2 regions of the Pseudolabrys sp. FHR47 genome follow, and region 1 is predicted to be linked to the other one. Evidence: predicted binding sites of a transcription regulator. Region 1 holds the regulator's gene; the other holds the start of a gene.
What was found. The regulator LexA, encoded in region 1, represses DNA repair genes until DNA is damaged. The targets are predictions, from matches to a motif close to TGTTCNNNNTGTGTTCNG.

Region 1 (7,610 bases):
ACATGGCGGTGGTCGCCGGCATGGTGTTCTTTGTCATCCGCGCCGTGCTGGCGCTGGTTTCGTCGCTGGCGCTGACGCGACCTATCAAGAAATGGGCGGCGCTTGGCGCGCTCGGGGCGGCAACGTTCTATCTGATGTTGTCCGGTGCCGAAGTGGCCACCCAGCGCTCCTACATCATGGTCGCCATCGTGCTCGTTGGCATTATGGCCGATCGTCCGGCGATCACATTCCGCACCCTGACGGTGGCGGCGCTGATTGTCATGGCGCTGACGCCGCAAGCTCTGGTGCATCCGAGCTTCCAGATGTCGTTTGCCGCAACGCTCGCCTTGGTCGCGCTCTATCAGACCTCGCTGCGCTGGCAGGCGGGCGCCGACAGCCCGCTCGCGGCACGCATTGCGCTGTGGGGCGGGCGAGAAATCGCCGCACTGATCCTTGCCTCGCTGGTGGCCGGTTTAGCGACCACGCCGTTCGCTGCCTTCCACTTTCACCGCATCGCGCCTTACGGCGTCATCGCCAACCTTCTGGCCATGCCGGTCGTGTCGGTGGTGGTGATGCCCATGGGCATTGCCGGCGCGCTGACCATGCCGTTCGGCTTCGATGCCGTGTTCTGGAAGCTCATGGGCCTCGGCCTCGACTGGATGATCGCGGTCGCGCTCTGGGTGACGCAATTGCCCGGCGCGGTGGGGCCGATGCCGGCCTTCGGCGTCGGGCCGCTGCTTCTGGTGACGCTGGGCTTGCTGCTGCTCTGTCTGCTGCGCTCGCCACTGCGCTGGAGCGGTGCGGCCTGTGTCGTCGTCTCCGCGGTCTGGGCGCTGGCGACGCCGCAGCCGGATGTCTTGATTGCCGGCGACGGCCAGACCGCGGCCGTGCGTGGCGCGTCCGGACATCTGGTTTTCCTGCAGCGTGGCCGCGACAGCTTCGCGGTCAAGGAATGGCTCTCGGCCGATGGCGACATGCGCGGCACCGATGGTACGAAACCGGATGATGGCGTTCGCTGCGACGCCATTGGCTGCACGGCGACATTGCGCGATGGGCGCACCGTGGCCTTCGCGTCGTCTGTCGAGGCTTTTGCCGAAGACTGTGCGCGCGCCACTGTGGTCCTGTCTTCGCGGACGGCGCCCCGCGCTTGCGAGGCCATGCTCATCGACCGGCCGGCCTGGCAGCGCCATGGCGCTGCGGCGCTCTACGTCAAAGGCGACAGTTTCGATATGGAAGTGGCGCGGCCAGTAACGCAGGACCGGCCATGGGCGAGAGCGCGCAAGGTCCCGGCGGCCGATGCCTCAACGCAAAACATCCGACGCAATGCGCCGGATGCCACGCCGCGAACGGAAGATCTGGAAGCGGGGGATTGAGGCTGTCATTCCGGGGCGCGGCCTTTTGGCCGCGAACCCGGAATCCATAATCCCGGTCAGTGTGTATGGATTCCGGGCTCGCGCTTTCAGCGCGCCCCGGAATGACCGAGCTAATACCTTCTGAACATCGCCACCAACTTGCCCTGGATGCGCACACGATTGGGCGGCAGGATACGCACCTCATAGGAGGCGTTGGCGGGCTCCAAGGCGATCGAGGCGCCGCGGCGGCGGAAACGCTTCAGGGTGGCTTCCTCGTCGTCAATCAGCGCCACCACGATGTCACCAGTATCGGCGGCCTCGGAGCGGCGGATGAGGGCAATGTCGCCGTCGAGAATGCCGGCGTCGATCATCGAGTCGCCGCGCACTTCCAGCGCGAAATGTTCGCCGGTCGAGAGCAACTCCGGCGGCATGTTGATGACATGGCTGCGCTGCTGGATCGCCTCGATCGGCGTACCGGCGGCGATGCGGCCCATGACCGGTACCGAGATCGGCCGCGCCGCGTCGTCTTCCGTGACCACGGGGCGCGCCTTGCCGAGATTGCCCTCGATGACGCTCGGGTTGAACCCACGCACGCGGCCGTTGCCGCCGCCGAGACCGTGCTGGACCGAGTCCGGCAGCTTGATCACCTCGATGGCGCGGGCGCGGTTGGCGAGGCGCCGGATGAAGCCGCGCTCTTCCAGCGCGGTGATCAGGCGGTGGATGCCGGACTTGGAGCGCAAATCCAGCGCATCCTTCATTTCGTCGAAGGAGGGCGGCACGCCGGTTTCGGTCAGCCGCTCGTGGATGAACCGCAGGAGTTCGAATTGTTTGCGCGTCAGCATCGTGGGTCTCCCGGTCGCGGCCGATCCCGCAAAGCCTGATTGGCGCGGAATCATCCGAAACAAAGCATGAACGGACACTATCTGTTCGATATGTGTTCCGCAACCACTTAATTTGGCGTGAACAAGTCGAGAGGCCGCTAAAACCCGAACTTAAGGATGCGGCAGCGGCTGCCGGCCTTAGCCGCAGGGGCTTGCGGCTCCCGAATCAACAGGCAACCGGCCTGCGAGAGTGGTGCCATCAGGGAACTATCCTGATTCTGGACCGGCGTCGCGATCGGACCATCGGGGCCGGACTCCAGCGTGGCGCGCAGATAGTCGGCGCGGTCGTCATTGGCTGGAAGATCGCGGCCAAGGATGGCGGATTCCGGCGGCGTCTCGATGTCGCTGCGGCCGGAAAGCTTGCGCAGCAGCGGCAGCAGAAACAGGAAGGCGCAGACGTAGGACGACACCGGATTGCCCGGCACACCGAGCACATGCATGGCGCCGAGCCGGCCGTGCATCATCGGCCGGCCGGGGCGCAGCGCGACCCGCCAGAATGACAGATCGAGGCCTTCGGCCTTCAGCGCCTTCTGCACCAAGTCATGGTCGCCGACCGAAGCGCCGCCACTGGTGAGCAGCACATCGACCTTGGCTTCGCGCGCCTTTCGAATGCGGCCGCCGATGTCATCGAGCGTATCGCGGGCGACGCCGAGATCGATCACCTCGGCGCCGGCGGCGCGTGCCAGCGCTGTGAGTGCGAAGCCGTTGGAATAGACGATCTGGCCGGGGCCGAGCTCACTGCCGGGCATGACCAGTTCATCGCCAGTGCCGAGCACCGCGACGACGGGCCGGCGATGAACGCGCAGCCGCGGGTGGTTCATGGCGGCCGCGAGCATCAGGTCGCGATCGGTCAGCGCCCGGCCTTTCTCAAGCAGGACCTCGCTTTGTTTGAAATCGATGCCGGCGTAGCGGACATTGCGGCCTTTGATGGCGGTCTTCTCGACCGTGACCTTGTCGCCGTCGCGGCGGGTAAGCTCCTGGATGACGACGGTGTCGGCGCCATCGGGGAGTACGCCGCCAGTGAAGATGCGCGCAGCTTGGCCCGTCTCGACGAGGCCGGCGAAAGGATGGCCGGCGGCGACTTCACCGATCACCGTCAGCGTCGCCGGCGGTGTGGCGATGTCCTCGGCGCGCACCGCGTAGCCGTCCATCGCCGACACGTCGGCCGGAGGCTGGGTGCGCAGCGCGGTGACATCCTCTGCCAGCACGCGGCCCTGGGCGTCGCTCAGGGCGACCTCTTCGATGCCCAGCGGCTGGGTATCGGCCAACACCCGCGCCAAGGCCTCGGAGACCGGCATGAGGGGCATTGTTACGCTTCCGCCTTGTAGGGGCCTGACTTGCCGCCGGTCTTTTCCAAGAGGCGGATGCCCTCGATGCGCATCGATTTTTCGATGGCTTTGGCCATGTCGTAGATGGTCAGGCAAGCGATCGACACCGCCGTCAGCGCCTCCATCTCGACGCCGGTCTTGCCGGTGACCTTGACGGTCGCCTGCACCAGGAAACCTGGGAAGCTGTGCTCGGGGAAGATATCGACCGTCACTTTGGTGATCGGCAGCGGGTGACAGAGCGGGATCAGGCCATGGGTATGTTTGGCCGCCATAATGCCGGCGAGACGGGCGGCGCCGAGGACATCGCCCTTCATCGCATTGCCGGCGATGACGGTGTCGAGCGTCTCCTTGCGCATGATGACGCGGCCCTCGGCCACAGCAACGCGCTCAGTCGGCGCCTTGGCCGAGACGTCGACCATGTTGGCCTGGCCGGTCCGATCGATATGGCTGAGCTTTGGCTTCGCGGTGACCTTGGCAGGTTTCCTGGCGGCCTTCGCTTTCGCCATCGTTCTACTCCGCGGCGGCGTGGCTGGGGCGGGCGAGCAAGGCGCGGGTGGCGGCGGCGACGTCGGCCTGCCGCATCAGGCTTTCGCCGATCAGGAAGGTCGAGATGCCGACGGTTTCCAGCCGGGCGAGGTCGGCGGGCGTGAAGATCCCGCTCTCGCCGACGATGACGCGGTCCTTGGGCACGAGAGGCGCGAGGCGCTCGCTGACCGTGAGGGAGGTTTCGAAGGTGCGCAGGTCGCGGTTGTTGATGCCGATCAGGCGTGATTTCAGCTTGAGGGCGCGCTCCAGCTCATCTTCTGCATGAACTTCAACAAGAATGTCCATGCCATATGAAAAAGCTGCGCTTTCCAGTTCTGCGGCGGCGCCGTCATCGAGGCATGCCATGATGATCAGAATGCAGTCCGCGCCCCAGGCCCGCGCCTCGGCGCACTGGTAGGGCTCGAACATGAAGTCCTTGCGCAGCGCCGGCAGCGTGGTCGCCTCGCGGGCGGCGGTGAGGAACTCAGGCTTGCCCTGGAAGCTCGGCGCGTCCGTCAAAACCGAAAGGCAGGTCGCGCCGCCGGCCTCATAGGCCTTGGCGAGTGCGGGCGGGTCGAAATCCGGCCGGATCAGCCCCTTGGACGGGCTCGCCTTCTTGATCTCGGCGATCAGCGCGTAGTCGCCGGCGGCGATCCGCATCTCGATGGCGCGCTGGAAGCCGCGCGGCGCGGGCAGGGCTTTGGCCTGCGCCTCGAGGTCGGCCAGTGAGCGCACGCGCTTGGCCGCCGCGATTTCCTCGCGCTTGTAGGCTTCGATCTTCTTCAGGATATCGGCCAAGTGGAATTACTCCTCCGTGGCGCAGGATACCGCAATCAGGCGGTCAAGCCGACCCTCGGCTTCGCCGGAATCGATCGACTGCGCCGCCATCGCCGCGCCTTCCTTGAGGTCCTTGGCCTTGCCGGCGACGATGAGTCCCGCCGCGGCATTGAGAATGGCGACGTCGCGGAACGGCCCCGGCTTGCCCTTGAGTACATCGAGCAACGCCTTGGCATTGGTGTCGGCATCGCCGCCCTTGAGCGCGTCCGGCTTGGAGCGCGACAGGCCGGCGTCCTCCGGCGTGATCTCGAAGGTGCGGATCTTGCCGCCCTTGAGTTCCGCAACCGTGGTCGGGCCCGCGGTGGTGATCTCATCGAGGCCGTCGGAGCCATGCACCACCCAGATGCTCTCGGAGCCGAGATTGTTCAGCACCTGCGCCATCGGCTCGACCCAGTGCTTGGAGAAGGTGCCGATCATCTGCCGCTTCACCGAGGCCGGGTTCGACAGCGGTCCGAGCAGGTTGAAAATGGTGCGGGTACCGAGCTCGACGCGGGTCGGGCCGACATTCTTCATCGCCGGGTGATGCGACGGCGCAAACATGAAGCCGATGCCGGCTTTGGCGACGCATTTGCCAACCTGCTCGGGCGTCAGGTCGATCTTGACGCCGAGCGCCATCAGCACATCGGCCGAGCCGGATTTCGATGACAGCGCGCGGTTGCCGTGCTTGGCGACCGGCACACCGGCGCCGGCCAGCACGAAAGCGGCGCAGGTCGAAATGTTGTAGGAGCCGGAAGCATCACCGCCCGTGCCGACGATATCGACCGCATCGGCGGGCGCTTTCACGCCGAGCATCTTGGCGCGCATCGTCGTCACCGCGCCGGTGATCTCATCAACCGTTTCACCGCGCACGCGCAGCGCCATCAAAAGACCGCCCATCTGCGAGGGCGTCGCTTCCCCCGACATCATGCGGTCGAAGGCACTGGCCGCTTCGTCGCGGGAGAGGCTGGCGCCGGTTGCGACCTTGGCAATCAGCGATTTGAATTCGTCGGCCACGGTCGTCTCCTCAACTCGCCAGATGCGCCGGCTCGCGCGTGGCGCCGGGCGAGGCCGTCGTGCGGCCCTGTTTCTTGTTCCAGGCGGCAGCCAGCTCCAGGAAATTGCGGAGCATCAGATGGCCGTGCTCGGACGCGATGCTTTCGGGATGAAACTGCACGCCATGCAGCGGCAGCGACGTATGCGCCATGCCCATGACGAGGCCGTCGGCGGTCTGCGCATTGACGCGCAATTCGGCCGGCATCGAGCCGCGCTCGACAATGAGCGAGTGATAGCGCGTCGCCTTGAACGGGCCGTTGATGCCGCGGAAGACGCCCGTGGCGTCGTGGCTGATCTCGGAGACCTTGCCATGCACCATCTGCGGCGCGCGGATAACTTTGCCGCCGAACACCTGGCCCATGGCCTGGTGGCCGAGACAGACGCCGAACATCGGGATGGTCGGCGCGGCGGTCTTGATGAGGTCAAGACAGATGCCGGCCTCGTTCGGCGTGCAGGGGCCGGGGGAGAGCACGATGCCTTCCGGCGCCATCGCCATCACCTGATCGACCGTGATCTTGTCGTTCCGATGGACGACGACGTCCGCCCCCAGCCCACCCAGGTAATGGACGAGGTTGAAGGTGAAGCTGTCGTAATTGTCGATCAGGACGATCATCGGGGTCGGACTTCGTGGCGGTCCAAGGTCTTAAGACCCGCTCGGAGGGGGGTCAAGGATGGCGCCCGTTCGGCCTCATCCCTTATGGATCGGGTCGATCCAGGCGACGTTTTCCGGCTTTTCGGCCGGCTCGATGTCGAGATTGACCACCACGGCCTCGTTATCGGAGCGGACGAGCACGCATTCCAGCACCTCGTCGGGGCTGGCATTGATCTCCTGATGCGGCACGAAAGGCGGCACGTAGATGAAATCGCCCGGACCGGCTTCGGCGGTGAATTCCAGGTGCTCGCCCCAGCGCATGCGCGCCTTGCCGCGAATGACGTAGATCACGCTCTCGAGTTCGCCGTGATGGTGCGCGCCAGTCTTGGCGTTGGGATGAATGGAGACGGTACCGGCCCAGAGCTTCTGCGCGCCGACACGGGCGGCGTTGATCGCCGCCTTGCGGTCCATGCCTGGCGTCGAGGCGGTGTTAGGATCGAGCGAATTGCCGGGGATGACACGGACGCCGTCGTGCTTCCACTTCGGCTCATGGGAATGATCGTGCGAGTGATCGTGGCTCATGCCGCGTCTCCTGTACTTCCAACTACTGCCCGCGCTTCGCCGTGCTGGCAAAGCGCCGCGCTTCTTCCGCCGCGCGGAACAGGGCTTTCGCCTTGTTGACGCATTCCTGCTGCTCGGAGGCCGGATTGGAATCGGCGACAATGCCGGCGCCGGCCTGCACATACATCTTGCCGTCCTTCACCAGCGCGGTGCGCAGCACGATGCAGGTGTCCATCTCGCCGGCGGCGGAAAAGTAACCGACACAGCCGGCATAGAGGCCGCGTTTGTCCTTTTCGAGTTCGTCGATGATCTGCATCGCGCGCACCTTGGGCGCGCCAGAGACCGTGCCGGCCGGAAAGCCGGCCGCCAGCGCATCGAGCACATCGTATTTCGGATCGAGCCTGCCCTCGACATTCGACACGATATGCATGACGTGGCTGTAGCGCTCGACGAAGAACTTGTCGGTCACCTTCACGCTGCCGATCGACGACACGCGGCCGACATCGTTGCGGCCGAGGTCGAG
Region 2 (7,610 bases), 1.1 Mb from region 1:
GCGCCACGAACCAGAACACGACCTTGGGCCGGCCGCGGAGGAATTCGATGATCAGGGAGACGTGGTGCATGGCTCTCTTATCCCTCCCCGCTTGCGGGGAGGGTCCGGCGCGCAGCGCCGGGGGTGGGGTCAGAGTGTGCGGCACCCCACCCGGCTCGCTGCGCTCGCCACCCTCCCCGAAGACGGGGAGGGATAAGCAAGCAAATCAATAAAGAACGCCGTCTAAAGTGGCAACACGGCCGCGAGCGCCTCATCGGGCACATCCTCGAGCCGCTCGCCCATCGCCGCGAACTTGGCCGCCACCGGCGCGAAGGAGCGGCGGTGGTGCGGCGTCGGCCCGAGCGCCTGCAAGGCACGGAAATGCTCGGGCACGCTGTAACCCATATGCCGCTCGAAGCCGTAGCCGGGATAGGCTTCGGCCAGCCGCATCATGTAGCGGTCGCGCGTCACCTTGGCGACAATCGACGCCGCCGCCACCGACAGCACCAGCGCGTCGCCCGAGACCACGGCCTCGCAGTCGCATCCGCAATCGATCTTCATGTTGCCGTCCATGAAGACGAGCTTTGGCCGGACCGGCAGCGCCTTCACGGCGCGAGCCGAGGCCCAGAGCGAGGCGCGCAGGATATTGTCGCGATCGATGCGATCGACCGAGGCGAAGGCGACCGAGACCTGCGCGGTGGCGCAGATTTTCTCGTAGAGCTTCTCGCGCGCCTCGGCGTCGAGCTTCTTGGAATCGTTGAGCCCGCGCGGAATGCGGTCGGGATCGAGGATCACGGCAGCGGACACAACCGGCCCGGCGAGCGGTCCCCGTCCCGCCTCGTCGCAGCCGGCAACGGGAAAGATGCCGGCCTTCAACGCGCGGCGCTCGCGGCGGAAGGTCGGGCGCAGGATTGGCTCGACCAGCGGCAATTGCGCTTTCGCGGCGGATTTCGCGGCCGGTTTCCGCGCAGTTTTCTTTTTGGAGGCAGGTGCCATGGGCCGATGGGTACGCCCGAGTCGGGCGCCCGTTCAACCCTATTCACGCCCGCCGGTGAAAAACGGGGACAGAAGCTGTCATCGCCCGCGAAAGCGGGCGATCCGGCGTTCCTCGCCTCAGACAGAAGGGCTAGGTCCTCCGCATTCGCGGAGGACGACACTCAGCACCTAAAACAAACTCATCTGCGCCTCATCCGGCCTGGGATGCCGGAAGTGCTCGGTCGACAGCTTGCGTTTGGCGACGTTGAGGCCGAGCTTCTCGCAGGCCAGTTCAAACCGCCGGCCGATCAGCCAAGCATAAGGCCCCTTACCTTTCATGCGCGTGCCCCATTCGGAATCGTAGTCCTTACCGCCGCGCATCTCGCGCACCAGCCTGAAGACATGACCGGCGCGATCCGGATAATTGGCTTCCAGCCATTCGCGGAACAGATCGCGCACCTCGAGCGGCAGGCGCAGCATGACATAGCCTGCTTCCTTGACGCCGGCCGCCGCGGCAGCGTCGAGAATACGTTCGATCTCGCTGTCATTCAGCGCCGGGATGATCGGCGCCACCATGACCGTGGTCGGCACGCCGGCCTGAGATAACTGGCGCAGCGCCTCGAGCCGCTTAATCGGTGTCGCTGCACGCGGCTCCATCTTGCGCGCCAGTTCGGGATCGAGCGTCGTCACCGAAAGCGCCACCTTGGCCAGATTGCGTTCGGCCATCCGCGCGAGGATATCGAGATCGCGCGTTACCAGCGCCGACTTGGTCACGATGCCGACGGGATGACCGGCGCGATCGAGCGTTTCGAGAATGCGGCGCATCACCTTGTAGCGCCGCTCGATCGGCTGATACGGGTCGGTATTGGTGCCGATCGCGATCACCTTCGGCGAATAGTTCGGCGAAGCGAGCTCACGTTCAAGGAGGTCGGCTGCCTCCGGCTTGACGAACAGCTTGGATTCAAAATCGAGACCCGGCGACAGACCAAGATAGGCATGCGTCGGCCGGGCAAAGCAGTAGACGCATCCGTGCTCGCAACCACGATAAGGATTGATCGACCGGTCGAAGCCGATGTCAGGCGACTGGTTGCGGGTGATGATCTTGCGCGAAGTATCGACCTGCACCGTGGTCTGGAACGGCGGCAGTTCCTCAAGCGAGCGCCAGCCGTCGTCGAACGCGATGCGCGCATGCGGCTCGTAGCGGCCCGAAGCGTTCGACTGCGCGCCACGTCCGCGGCGGCGTTCATGCTCGACAACGACGCCAAGCAGGCCCGTGAGATCGTCAACGCGAACCCCCCCCGGCGCGGAGGGCAGCTCCGTTCCGCGATCGGAAATGGCGGTCCGATCAAGGTCCGCCGGGGGGCGTTTCAAGGCTGCAGGTCGTTGAGCCATGGACCTTACCTAGTCACGAAATGTGAACATAACAAGAACATTTTCGCGGTTTCCCGGCGGCTGCCGCCTTTCGTGGTTCGCCTTCACATCCGCACATGATGTGGTAGCAACCGTGGGGACAACGGTTGTGTTCCGCTTGCTGTCGCCTTGGGGGCTATGCTCAGCGTCATCGTCGCCACGCACGAATCGGAGCGCACTTTGGTGCCGACATTGTCGGCACTGATTCCGGGCGCGATGTCCGGTCTTGTTACGGAGGTCGTTGTGTCCGACGCGGAGTCGAAGGACGCTACGGCCGAAGTCGCCGACATTGCCGGATGCCGGTTCATTGCGTCGGCGGCCCCGCTCGGCGAGCGGCTCAAAACAGCCGCCCTGAGCACGCGGACACCCTGGCTGATGTTCCTGCGTGCCGGCATCGTGCTCGATGCCGATTGGACCGGCGCCAGCGAGACTTTCATGCAGTCGGCTTCGTTCAGCGAAACCGCCCCGCGCGCCGCGGTGTTCCGGACCGCCGGCACGGCTTCGGCGCAGCCGGGGCTCGGCGACGTCATTGCGCTGGCCCGGGCGGTGTTTGCCGGCCGCAAGCCATCGCCGGATCAGGGCTTGGTCATTTCCCGCAGCCTTTACGAGGCGGTCGGCGGCCACCCGGCGCACGCCGATGCCGAAGCGAGGCTGCTGAACCAACTCGGCCGCAAGGTGGCGCTGCTCGGCGCCGCGGTGCGGCGGGTCGCCTGAGCCTTACTTGACTTTGTCAACTAACTGCCCGACCTTGCGGCCATGCCTGCCGCCGGACCATCACCCGCGCCCGAAGCCGACGTTCCGCCCGACCGCGTCGCCGCGGTGCGCGGCTTCAACCGCTTCTACACGCGCCAGATCGGCCTCTTGCGGAAAACCTATCTCGACACGCCCTACTCGCTCGGCGAAATGCGCGTGCTGCACGAACTGGCGCATCCGAGTGTCGAGCAACCGACGGCGAAGGACATCGGCCGCGCCCTCGACCTCGATGCCGGCTATCTGTCGCGCGTGCTGCGCAATTTCGAGAAGCGCGGCCTGATCAAGCGCACGACGTCGAAGAATGACGCGCGGCAGAGCCACCTGTCGCTCACGGCCCAGGGCCGCAAATTCTTCGCGCCGGCCGAAAAGCGTTCTGCCGAAGACGTCGCCGAAATGCTGGGCGCGCTCAGCGAGCGCGAGCAAAGCGAACTGGTGCGCGCCATGCGCACCATCGAAACGTTGCTTGGACAAGAGGCCGACTCGCGGCCCGCGCGCACTTATACTTTGCGCGATCTACAGCCGGGCGATCTCGGCTGGATCGTCGCCGAGCATGCCCGCGTCTATACGCGCGAATACAATTGGGACAATTCATTCGAGGCGCTGGTGGCGCAGATCGTTGCCGACTTCGCCAGGAACTTCGATCCAGCGATGGAGCGCTGCTGGGTCGCCGAGATGGATGGCGAGCCGGTGGGCTCGGTGATGCTGGTCAAGGACGATAAGCCCGGCGTCGCCCGCATCCGCCTGCTCATCGTCTCACCGAAGGCCCGTGGCCTAGGCCTTGGCCGCCGTCTCACCGACGAATGCATCGCCTTTGCCCGCGCCAAGGGCTATCGCGCCATCACTTTGTGGACGCATGAATGCCTGACCGCCGCGCGCCATTGCTACGAGAAGGCCGGCTTCACGCTGACCTCGAGCCAGAACAAGATGAGCTTCGGGCAGAACGTGGTGGCGGAGTTCTGGGATATGACGCTTTAGGCCGTCGCAAACGCAGAACGTCATCCTCTGCGAAGCGAGGTACTAAGCCGTCGCGCCCTGCGCCTTCGGCCTTCGCAAATGCTCGTCCAGCCGCGGCAGAATTTCGACGAAGTTGCACGGCCGGTAGCGGTAGTCGAGCTGGTGGACGAGGATGTCGTCCCACGCGTCCTTGCAGGCACCCGGCGAACCCGGCAGGCAGAAAATGTAGGTGGCATTGGCGACGCCGGCGGTGGCGCGGGTCTGGATCGCCGAGGTGCCGATCTTCGGGTAGCTCACCATCGTGAAAAGCGTCGAGAAACCGTCCATACGCTTCTCGAACAGCGGCTCGACAGCTTCCGGCGTCACGTCACGGCCTGTGAAGCCGGTGCCTCCGGTCGAGATCACCACGTCGATGAACTTGTCCTCGATCCAGGCCTTCACCTTGCCGCGGATGGCATCGACCTCGTCTTTCACGATCGAGCGCTCGGCGAGAATGTGCCCGGCGGCCCGAATGCGCTCGACCAACGTATTGCCGGACTTGTCGTCGGCGAGTTCGCGCGTGTCGGAAATCGTCAGCACCGCGATCTTGAGCGGCACGAACTGCTTTGATTCATCGATACCGGGCATGGACTGAGACCTTATAACTGTGCGTTCGCCGCGAAGGTATTGCACGACGACACCTTGCCGGACTTGAAGCCGGTCGTGAACCAGCGCTGGCGCTGGGCAGAGGTGCCGTGTGTGAAGGAGTCCGGTACCACGTAGCCCCGCGCCTGCTTCTGCAGCCGGTCGTCGCCGATCGCCGCCGCGGTCTGCAGCGCGGCCTCGATGTCGCCGGGCTCGATCGAATTCCAGCGCTGGTTCGACTGGTTGGCCCAGATACCGGCAAAGCAGTCGGCCTGCAGTTCGACACGGACCTGGATACGGTTCGCCGCCGCGCGATCGCCGGCCGCCTGCTGCGCCTCGCGCGCCTTCGGCAGGATGCCGAGCAGGTTCTGCACGTGATGACCGACCTCGTGCGCGATCACATAAGCCTGGGCGAACTCGCAACCCTTGCCGGTACAGGCGCGGAAGCGTGAGCGCATTTCATCGAAGAACGACGTATCGAGGAAAATGCGACGGTCCGGCGGACAATAGAACGGACCGCTGGCCGAGCTTGCCATGCCGCAGGCGCTGCTCACCTGACCGGTAAACAAGCGCAGGCGCGGCGCGCGGTATTGCTGACCGGCGGTCTCGAACACCTTGCCCCAGGTATCTTCGGTATTACCGAGCACCGCGGCGACGAAACTGCCCATCTGATCGGTCGGTGCGCCGGTGCGCTGCGCCGGCCGATCGACACGCTGCTCATATTGTTGCGATGTCCGGCCGTTGTTCAGCATCTCCGCGCCGGAGATCAAAAGGCTCGGATCAATACCGAGCGCCCAGCCGATGAGTCCGAGCACGACAACAGTGCCGATGCCCAAACCACCGCCGCCCACCGGCAGATTGAAACCACCGCCACCGCCGCCGCGATCGTCTTCGACGTTATCGCTGCGGCGAAAATCGTCCCAACGCATTCAATCTGTCTCCCAACCCGCGCTGCCCTGACCGTTTCCTTTAGCACGACTGATTGCGGCAATACTTGGCACACTGTTAACCTCTGCTAACTCCCGGTTAAGTTAGCAGAATTCGTTCCGACAAATTTTTCTATAAAGGTTTTTTTCACCTTGGGCTGCGCATGATGCGGGCCTGTCGGTTTGTAGGTCCCGCGTCAGCCGACCGCGTCGTCCTTGAGTCAGAGTTGAGTCATGGTTGAGTCGCGTCGCGGGGCGCCCGGTCGGGCGCCCCGTGGTCTTTCCAAGACCCCCGATCATCGAATCCTTGTTGGCGACTGCGTCAACGAGATGTCGAAGCTTCAGGCCGGTTCCGTCGACCTGATTTTCGCCGATCCGCCCTATAATCTGCAGCTTGCCAGCGATCTGAAGCGGCCGGACGACTCTCATGTCGACGCCGTTACCGACGACTGGGACAAGTTCGCGAGCTTCGCCGCTTACGATGCGTTTACCAAAGAGTGGTTGGCCGCCTGCCGCCGCGTGCTCAAGCCTGCCGGCACGATCTGGGTGATCGGCTCCTACCACAACATTTTCCGCGTCGGCGCGATCATGCAGGACATGGGGTTCTGGATCCTCAACGACGTGATCTGGCGCAAGACCAACCCGATGCCGAATTTCCGCGGCCGGCGCTTCACCAATGCGCACGAAACCATGATCTGGGCCTCGCGCGATCCGAACGCCAAGGGCTACACCTTCAATTACGAGGCCCTGAAGGCCGGCAACGACGACGTGCAGGTGCGTTCCGACTGGACCTTCCCGCTCTGCACGGGTTCCGAGCGCCTGAAAGGCACCGACGGCAAGAAGCTGCATCCGACCCAGAAGCCGGAAGCGCTTCTGGCGCGCGTCATCCTGTCGAGTTCCAAGCCGGGCGACCTCGTCCTCGACCCGTTCAACGGCACCGGCACCACCGGAGCGGTCGCCAAGAAGTTAGGGCGCCGCTACATCGGGCTGGAGCGCGAGAAGAAGTACGCCTCCGCCGCCGAAAAGCGCCTCGCCGATGTCGAGGTCGTGCCCTCGCCCTCCATCGCGCCGTTCATGACGGCCCGCGAGGCCCCGCGCGTCGCCTTCGCCTCGCTGATCGAACGCGGCCTTGTTACGCCGGGCGCCCGCCTCACTGACTCAAAGAAACGGCACAAAGCAATCGTCCGCGCCGACGGCGCCATCGCGGTCGGCGACACGGTCGGCTCGATCCACCGCGTCGGCGCGGTGGTCCAAGGGCTCGATGCCTGTAACGGCTGGTCGTTCTGGCATGTCGAGACGCCGAAAGGCCTCGTGTCGATCGACGACCTACGCGCCCAGGTGCGTTCGGAAATGGCGCTCCTGGAAGCGGCGGAGTGATTCTCCGCCGTCAGCCTTTCTTCGGCTTCAACGCCTCCCCGGTCTCTTCCGAGATCACGGTTGAATGTCCGTAATCACCGTCCGGCTCCGGCACGCCTTTGCGCAGCAGAAACTTGACAGAATGCGCGCCGTTCAATCCGGCCGGAATGCGGATCTTCCGGTTGATGATGTATTCGCCGCCGCTGCGCGTCAGAGCGCCCGAACCGACAAGCTGCAGCAGACCGGCCTCCTGTGGCAGCACCTCGTAGGGCTCCGCCGGCACCGAGGCGACGACAGCCTTGGCATCGATGGTAACCACACCACCTGGGCTATAGCGATCGAGGTCCGACGAAGCCTGGCGGTCCGGCTTTACGGCGGTGATCTTGCCATCGTTTAGAATGTAGCTCGTGCCATTCTGCACAATGGTCAGGCCCGGCCTGTCCGGGCCGACCGACTCGATCTTGCCCGACGGCACACTGAAAGCGACTATCGCGTATTTGCCGGAAACCATCTCGGGCGCCTTGCCCGTCATCGTCCGCACGAAGCCGGCGGCCTTCGCCGAGTCCGTCGACGGCACGTTAGAGAAATAGCGCATGCAGCCGGTGCGCTCTGGGAATGTCACGCGATCGGCCG

Region 2: E8Q40_RS17130 (PA0069 family radical SAM protein) is a predicted target of LexA. The motif match lies at 2,369-2,386, and genes of this name have one in related genera.

What each region holds. Positions count from the first base shown of each region.
Region 1 covers NZ_CP039740.1:2,357,111-2,364,720, forward strand. The annotation lists gene E8Q40_RS11640 (ComEC/Rec2 family competence protein) at 1-1,352, shown strand, start outside; gene lexA (transcriptional repressor LexA) at 1,463-2,173, opposite strand; gene glp (gephyrin-like molybdotransferase Glp) at 2,311-3,519, opposite strand; gene moaC (cyclic pyranopterin monophosphate synthase MoaC) at 3,522-4,046, opposite strand; gene trpC (indole-3-glycerol phosphate synthase TrpC) at 4,051-4,863, opposite strand; gene trpD (anthranilate phosphoribosyltransferase) at 4,870-5,895, opposite strand; gene E8Q40_RS11670 (aminodeoxychorismate/anthranilate synthase component II) at 5,906-6,547, opposite strand; gene E8Q40_RS11675 (cupin domain-containing protein) at 6,623-7,108, opposite strand; gene trpE (anthranilate synthase component I) at 7,131-7,610, opposite strand, start outside.
Region 2 covers NZ_CP039740.1:3,501,478-3,509,087, forward strand. The annotation lists gene E8Q40_RS17120 (glycosyltransferase family 39 protein) at 1-70, opposite strand, end outside; gene E8Q40_RS17125 (ribonuclease HII) at 223-975, opposite strand; gene E8Q40_RS17130 (PA0069 family radical SAM protein) at 1,144-2,346, opposite strand; gene E8Q40_RS17135 (glycosyl transferase) at 2,503-3,078, shown strand; gene E8Q40_RS17140 (helix-turn-helix domain-containing GNAT family N-acetyltransferase) at 3,121-4,092, shown strand; gene moaB (molybdenum cofactor biosynthesis protein B) at 4,135-4,698, opposite strand; gene E8Q40_RS17150 (neutral zinc metallopeptidase) at 4,710-5,624, opposite strand; gene E8Q40_RS17155 (site-specific DNA-methyltransferase) at 5,856-6,998, shown strand; gene E8Q40_RS17160 (EF-hand domain-containing protein) at 7,009-7,610, opposite strand, start outside.